Regions from separate parts of the Pantoea sp. C2G6 genome, predicted to be linked through region 1. Evidence: riboswitches for the same ligand, from Rfam matches in the RefSeq annotation. Region 1 holds a riboswitch; the other holds the start of a gene.
What was found. Region 1 has a riboswitch for thiamine pyrophosphate ahead of ACCW71_RS07805 (FAD-dependent oxidoreductase). Riboswitches for the same ligand answer to the same signal wherever they lie in the genome.
Positions count from the first base shown of each region.

Region 1 (3,814 bases):
GGATAAAGCCGACGCCAGCCCCGGCCAGCAGCGGCAGTAGCGTGGCGCTCAGACCGCCCGCTCCCACCACCAGCACCCGCGACCGGCTCAGGCGCTGCTGTCCCGCTTCACCAATCTCCGGCAACATCGTTTGTCGCTGATAACGTGTCATCACCACTCCTTAACTGAACTCTGCCAGACCAAAAATCGGGGTGGAGGCGAATGCCATCTCACGCTGCTCCATCAGCCCCGCCTGAAACGCCTCGTGCCCGGCGTGGATAGCACCGGCAAAGGCACCGGCCATCCGCACCGGATCGCGGGCTTTCGCCACGGCGGTGTTAAGCAGCACGCCATCAAAGCCCATCTCCATCGCCTGCGCCGCCTGACACGGCGCGCCGATACCGGCATCGATAATCAGCGGCACATCTTTGAACCAGGCCCGCATCGCCCGCAGCCCCTCGATGTTGCGTAATCCCTGGCCGGAGCCGATCGGCGCGCCCCACGGCATCAGCACTTCGCAGCCCGCCTCCAGTAATTTCTCGCCGACAATCAGATCTTCCGTGGTGTAGGGAAACACCTGGAATCCGTCGGCGCAGAGGATGCGGGCGGCTTCGACCAGCGCAAAAGGATCGGGTTGCAGCGTGTCGGCATGGCCGATCACCTCCAGCTTGATCCAGGGCGTATCGAACAGTTCACGCGCCATCTGCGCCGTGGTAACCGCCTCTTTCACCGTGTGACAGCCAGCGGTATTGGGCAGGATTCGCGTGTTGAGCTGTTGCAGCAGGTTGCGGAAAGCGCCGCCGTCGCTGCCTTCCCGCCGCAGGCTGACGGTAATAATCTCCGCGCCTGAGCGCGCTATCGCCTGTTGCAGGATCTCCGGCGAAGGGTAGCCAGCGGTGCCAAGCAGGAAGCGGGATGTCGGGGCAAACTGATAGAACATGGTTAACCTCCCTGCATCGGTGACAGAATTTCAAGCTGGTTGCCCGCCGCAAGTTTCTGGCTGGCATAACGGCTGCGCGGCACAAACTCACCGTTCAGCGCGGTGGCGACCGTGCGGGGATCGATCTGCTGCTCCTGCATCAGCTCCGCCAGCGTGCTGGCTCCGGTTTCGATGGCGCGGCCATTGAGTTCAACTTGCATGATTACCCTCCTGAGTCAGTTGCTGCATTAATTTTTCGGCCATGATCGGTGCCAGCAAAAAGCCGTGGCGATAGAGACCATTCAGTGAAAAACGGCCCTCTTCATAGCGCACTTCTGGCAGATTGTGGTGATAGGCGGGACGCAGACCGGTGCCACTCTCCACGATTCGCGCTTCGGCCAGCGCCGGGTGCAGCGTATACGCCGCGCTGAGCAGCTCCATCATCGCCCTGGCGCTGATCGCGCTGCTGTCATGGCTCTCAACCATGGTAGCGCCCAGCATAAAGTGCCCGTCCGCACGCGGCACCAGGTAGCAGGGAAAGCGCGGATGCAGCAGCCGGACCGGACGGGAAAAGTGGATTTCGGGGGTATGCAGGATCAGCATCTCACCGCGCACCGCCCGCAGGGCGGGCTGTTGCTGAGCGGCGTGAATGCCGCGACAGTCGATAATCTGCCCGCTGGGTTGACCGCTGTGGATCGCCACCTCCGCCTGTTGCAGCTTATCGCGCAGTTGCTGCATGGCATGGCGCGGATCGAGATGCGCCTCAGCAGCGAAAAACAGGCCACGGGCAAAGCGGTTTTCCAGCTCCGGCTCAATCTCAGCGGGTGCAACCCACTGATGCTGCTGCGTCATGCTGGCGAAGCGCGTCAGTTCCCGGCTGTCGCGAGGTGGTGCCACCACCAGCGTGCCGTGCTGCACCACGCCCTCGACGCGCCTGGCCCACCAGCCTGCGGCATGCTGTCCCCATTCAATCACCTGCGGCGGCGCACTCTCCGCTTCACACCAGGGGGCGAGCATCCCTCCGGCCCAGTGGGAGGCCGCGCGACAGTCGGGGCGGGTCACGATCTCGACAGTTTCTCCGCGTTCCGCCAGCAGCGTAGCGACACAGAGCCCGGCAACGCCGCTGCCGAGTACCGACCAACGGCTCATGATGTCCACCGGACGGGAGATGCATAATTCAGGGAGTTGTGGGTCATAGCGGCCTCGTCATAACGATGCGAAGACCCGTGATACCAGAAGGGAAAAGGCGAGAGCGAGGTGAACGCGCCCTTGCGGCAAGTATCAGAAACAGCGATACCCGTCTTCCTACGCCAGTATCAACTGGGTCAGGTTCTAAGGGTCGCTAAGCCGCGCGGTGCGCTATTAGCCTCTCAGTCTCTCCGGCGAGACTCCCCTGACGGCTTTAGTTGTAAGTGAAGTGAGGAGCTTCGTCAAGCCTGGAGCTCTTGCAGCGCCTGGGCCACTGCCGCGGTGATTGCGTTAATACGCTGCTCATTACGGCGGTAGTAGGTCCACTTGCCCACTTTGCTGGCCTCAACCAGCCCGGCGCTGTGCAGCGCCTTCAGACAGAGCGAGGTGGCGGGCTGCGAGAGGCCCGCCTTATCCTGAATGAGACTGGCACAGACGCCATACTGATCGAAGGGAAAGAGCTGAGAATAGCCCGCAAACGCTTCTTCAGGATTTTTCAGCCACTTAAGCACGGCCACCCGGGTAGGGTTGGCGAGTAACTTAAGGGCATTTTCCGGTGACATGCCGCCTCACAAAATATCAGGATGAGTAAAAAGGATAGTCAGTATATCCTTTCTCATCACCGCCATACAGGGAGCTGTGATCCACCGCATTGAGCGGATGGCCCGCTCTCAGCCGTTCCGGCAGATCGGGATTGGCGATAAAGGTGCGGCCAAAGCCCGCCAGATCGCCCCACCCTTTTTCCAGCATGCGTTGCGCTTTTTCCTGGGTATAACGGCCAGAATAGATGATCGGTGAGCGGAAGGTTTCCCGCAGCGCCGCGCGGAAACTCTCCGGCATCTCAGGGCTGTTATCCCAGTCCGCTTCCGCGATGGAGAGATACCCCACCTCCAGCTCATTCAGCAGCTGTGCGGCGCCGATGTAGGTCGCGTGCGGATCGCTTTCGACCAGTCCCAGATAGACGCGCTCCTCATCCGTGCTGGAAAACAGCGGCGCAAACCGGACGCCGACGCGGTGGCTGCCAAACACCGAACTGACCGCTTCCGTCACTTCGCGCAGGAAACGCAGGCGATTTTCAGGCGAGCCGCCATATTCATCGCTGCGGAAATTGGTGTGCTCAGAGATAAACTGATTGATCAGATACCCGTTGGCGGAATGTAGCTCGACGCCGTCGAAACCCGCCCTTTTGGCGTTTTCCGCCGCGCGTCGGTAGAGTCCGACCACCTCTTTCACTTCGGCCGTGGTAAGTTCACGCGGTTCACTGGGTGCGGTTAAGATCCCGGCGGCGGGCCCGGTTTCAATAAAGACCCTGACCTGGGTCGCGGCCACGGCTGAGGGGGCAACCGGCGGCTGTTTGCCTGGCTGAAGTTCAGTATGTGAGACCCGGCCAACGTGCCAAAGCTGGCAGAAGATCGTGCCGCCCTGCTCATGAACGGCGTCAGTGACCCGCTTCCAGCCAGCCACCTGTTCTTCGCTGTGAATACCCGGTGTCCAGGCATAGCCCTGGCCGCGCGGTTCAATCTGGGTGCCTTCCGTAATCATCAGCCCCGCGCCGGCGCGCTGACGGTAATATTCCACCATCCTGTCGCCGGGAATATTTCCCGGCTGCTCGCTGCGACAGCGGGTCAGCGGCGGCAGTACGATACGGTTACGAAGCGTTAAATCACCCAGCGTCAGAGGGGAGAAAAGAGACGGCATAACGAAAATCCTCAATGAAACAAAGAGGCG
Region 1 is NZ_JBGMNJ010000004.1:87,459-91,272, reverse strand. It holds gene ACCW71_RS07820 (ThiF family adenylyltransferase) at 1-151, opposite strand, end outside; gene ACCW71_RS07815 (thiazole synthase) at 161-919, opposite strand; gene thiS (sulfur carrier protein ThiS) at 922-1,119, opposite strand; gene ACCW71_RS07805 (FAD-dependent oxidoreductase) at 1,109-2,047, opposite strand; TPP riboswitch at 2,184-2,303, opposite strand; gene ACCW71_RS07800 (ArsR/SmtB family transcription factor) at 2,329-2,649, opposite strand; gene ACCW71_RS07795 (alkene reductase) at 2,666-3,784, opposite strand.

Region 2 (3,814 bases), 180 kb from region 1:
GTTCCCGCAGGGATTTTTATGGGGGGGAGCGCTGGCCGCTAACCAGTCTGAAGGCGGATTCCGCGAAGGCGGAAAGGGTTTAACCACCGTCGATATGATCCCGCTGGGGCCGGATCGGATGGCGGTCAAGCTGGGTCTGGAGCCACGCCTGACGCTGCGTGAGGAGGAGTTCTATCCCAGCCATGACGCTATCGATTTTTATCACCGCTATCCGCAGGATATTGCCCTGATGGCGGAGATGGGATTCAGCGTGTTCCGCACCTCGATTGCCTGGAGCCGGCTCTATCCCAACGGCGACGAACTGACGCCAAACCCGGAAGGGATCGCCTTTTATCGTGCGCTGTTCGAAGAGTGCCGCAAATATCAGATCGAGCCGCTGGTGACGCTGTGCCACTTCGATGTGCCGATGCATCTGGTGACGGAGTATGGCTCCTGGCGTAACCGTAAAATGATCGACTTTTTTGCCCGCTATGCCCGCAGCTGCTTTGAGGCGTTTGATGGTCTGGTGAAATACTGGCTGACCTTTAACGAGATTAATATCCTGCTGCACAGCCCGTTCTCCGGGGCCGGGCTGGTGTTCGCGCCGGGGGAGAACCGGGAGCAGGTCAAGTATCAGGCGGCGCACCATGAGCTGGTGGCCAGCGCGCTGGTGACCCGCATCGCGCATGAGGTCAATCCGGCCAATCAGGTCGGCTGTATGCTGGCAGGCGGCAATTTCTATCCCTGGTCGAGCAAACCGGAAGATGTCTGGGCGGCGCTGGAGAAAGATCGCGAAAACCTGTTCTTTATCGATGTCCAGGCACGCGGGGCTTATCCGCGCTACGCCGCCCGACTCTTCCGGGACAAGGGCGTCACCCTGGCGATCGCTGACGGCGATGTGGAGATCCTCAAAAACAGCGTTGATTTTGTTTCATTCAGCTATTACGCCTCACGCTGCGCCTCTGCGGAGATGAATGAGCAGAACAGCAGCGCCGCCAACGTGGTGAAATCACTGACTAACCCCCATCTGCCACGCAGCGAATGGGGCTGGGGCATCGATCCGCTGGGGCTGCGCATCACCATGAACATGATGTATGACCGCTACCAGAAGCCGCTGTTTCTGGTGGAGAACGGCCTGGGCGCGCACGATGAGATCAGCGCCAGCGGCGAGATCAATGACGACTATCGCATCAGCTACCTGCGCGAGCATATCCGGGCGATGGGCGACGCCATCGCTGACGGCGTACCGGTAATGGGCTACACCAGCTGGGGCTGTATCGACCTGGTGGCGGCGTCAACCGGCGAGATGAGCAAACGTTACGGCTTTGTCTATGTGGACCGTGACGACCGCGGTAACGGGACGCTGGCGCGCACGCGGAAAAAATCGTTCTGGTGGTATAAGAAGGTGATCGCCAGCAACGGCGAGGATCTTGAGTGACGTTGTCACGTTATGCCCGTCATGCAGCCCTTTTAGTGAACCGCGCGGCTGGCGTTGTACTCCGGCGGTAATTATCGTATAACAGCTCTCTCCGAGGGGTGTCCTGTTATGGGCTGAGATGGCGTAAGCCGAACCCTTTGAACCTGATCTGGGTCATGCCAGCGAAGGGACGGGTCGGCAGCATGCTCTGCTTCATCTCCTGCGATTTTCCCTGTTCCAGACCGTATGCCCGGATCTCCCTGATGAATGGAGATCCTATGTCACATCCGCTTTTCGACACCGGTTTTTATGGCCGTCTGCGCCAGCAGGCGGGCGCGCACTGGCACGCCTATGTCACCCATGATTTTGTGCAGCAGCTCGGTCAGGGAACCCTGCCCGCCGCCGCCTTTCGCCACTACCTGACCCAGGACTACCTGTTTCTGCTGCACTTCGCCCGCGCCTATGGCCTGCTGGTCAGCAAACTCTCGGACCCCGCCGCGTTGCGCAGCGCGGCGGCATCACTTAATGCCATCGTCAGCGAACTGCCGCTGCACCTCCGCTACTGCCAGCAGTGGGGAATCGATGAAGCGGACGTGGTGAGCCAGCCTGAGGCGATGGAAACCCTTAACTACACCCGCTACGTGCTGGATGTCGGCCACAGTGGAGATGCGCTGGAGCTGCTCACCGCGCTGATGCCGTGCGTCGCCGGTTACGCGGAAATCGGCCTGACGCTGCTCCGGCATCCCGATACCCGCTTCACCGGCAATCCTTACGCCGCCTGGATTGAAAATTATGGTGACGAGGGCTATCTCTCCGGGGTGCGCGCCTCGCTGTCGCTGTTTGAAAACCTGGCCCGGCAGTGCGCGGGGGAGCAACGCTTCGATCGGCTGGCGACGATCTTCACCACCGCCACGCAGCTGGAGTCCGCTTTCTGGCAAATGGGCCTGCGTCACGCCGCGGATACGGGGAGCAGCCGGTGATCCCCGCCTGCGCCGAAGCGCCGCCCGGCATTTCGATTCGCCAGCTCTCGCTGCGGGTGGGTCAGCAGCAGCTGTTCAGCCAGCTCAGTCTGGAGATCGCTGGCGGGACGTTTACCGCGTTGCTGGGGGCCAGCGGGGTCGGTAAAAGCAGCCTGATGCGGGTGATTGCCGGTCTGGCAGAGCCGACCGCCGGAGAGATCAGCGGCAGCGACGGCCTGCCGCTGGCCGGACGCATCGCCTGGATGAGCCAGCAGGATTTACTCTATCCCTGGCTGACCGTGGAGCAGAATGTCTGCCTCGCCAGTCGCCTGCGGGGGGAAAAAGCCGACCGCGAATGGGCGCACCATCTGCTGGCGCGGGTAGGACTGGCGCGCTACGCCAGCGCCCTGCCCGCCACGCTGTCGGGAGGGATGCGGCAGCGCGCCGCGCTGGCCCGTACCCTCTACAGCCGTCAGCCGATCGTGCTGATGGATGAGCCCTTCTCGGCGCTGGACGCCCTGACCCGCGCCCGCATCCAGACGCTGGCCGCTGAAGTGCTGGCCGGTCACACCGTACTGCTGATCACCCATGACCCAGCGGAAGCCTGTCGGCTCAGCCACCACCTGCTGGTGATTGGCAAAGCGGGCATCGAATCCTCTCCACCGCTGGCCGGTCAGCCGCCGCGCGCAGCCGATGACATCGGCCTGCTCCGCAGCCAGGCGGCGCTGCTGCAACAGCTGACCAGGGTGGCCGGATGAACCGCCATCAATTCACCGCGCTGCGCCGCGGGCTGACCCTCTCTGCCGGACTGATTGCGCTATGGTGGCTTGCGACGCTGACCTCGATTCCCGCCTTTCTGCTGCCCTCACCGGCAGCGGTGGCCGTGGCGCTGTGGCAAAACGCCAGCTATCTCGGCTACCACAGCCTGATGACCCTGAGCGAAATCCTCAGCGGCATGGCGCTTGGCGTGCTGCTGGGTGCGCTGCTGGCGCTGGGGATGACCTTTTCGCCCTGGCTGCAACGCTGGATGATGCCGCTGGTCATCACCAGTCAGGCGATTCCGGTGTTCGCGCTGGCTCCGCTGCTGGTGCTGTGGTTTGGCTTCGGCATGAGCGCCAAAGTGGCGATGGCGGTGCTGGTGATCTTCTTCCCGGTCACTTCCGCCTTTTTTGACGGCCTGCGCCGCGTCAGCCCCGGCTATCTCGATCTGGCGCGCACGCTGGGCGCATCACGCCGCGCTCAACTGCGCCACGTCCGGCTGATGGCCGCGCTGCCGGCGCTGGCGTCGGGCCTGCGCATGGCGGCGGCGGTGGCGCCGATTGGCGCGATTATTGGCGAGTGGGTCGGATCGGCTGAAGGACTCGGCTACGTGATGCTCAACGCCAACGCCCGGATGCAAAGTGACCTCTGTTTTGCCGCCCTGTTTATCCTGGTGCTGATGACGCTGCTGCTGTGGCTG
Region 2 is NZ_JBGMNJ010000004.1:272,020-275,833, forward strand. It holds gene ACCW71_RS08665 (6-phospho-beta-glucosidase) at 1-1,417, shown strand, start outside; TPP riboswitch at 1,502-1,604, shown strand; gene tenA (thiaminase II) at 1,675-2,376, shown strand; gene ACCW71_RS08675 (ABC transporter ATP-binding protein) at 2,373-3,113, shown strand; gene ACCW71_RS08680 (ABC transporter permease) at 3,110-3,814, shown strand, end outside.
Region 2: it holds a riboswitch for thiamine pyrophosphate, as region 1 does, so the genes downstream of both, tenA (thiaminase II) here and ACCW71_RS07805 (FAD-dependent oxidoreductase) in region 1, are expected to answer to the same signal.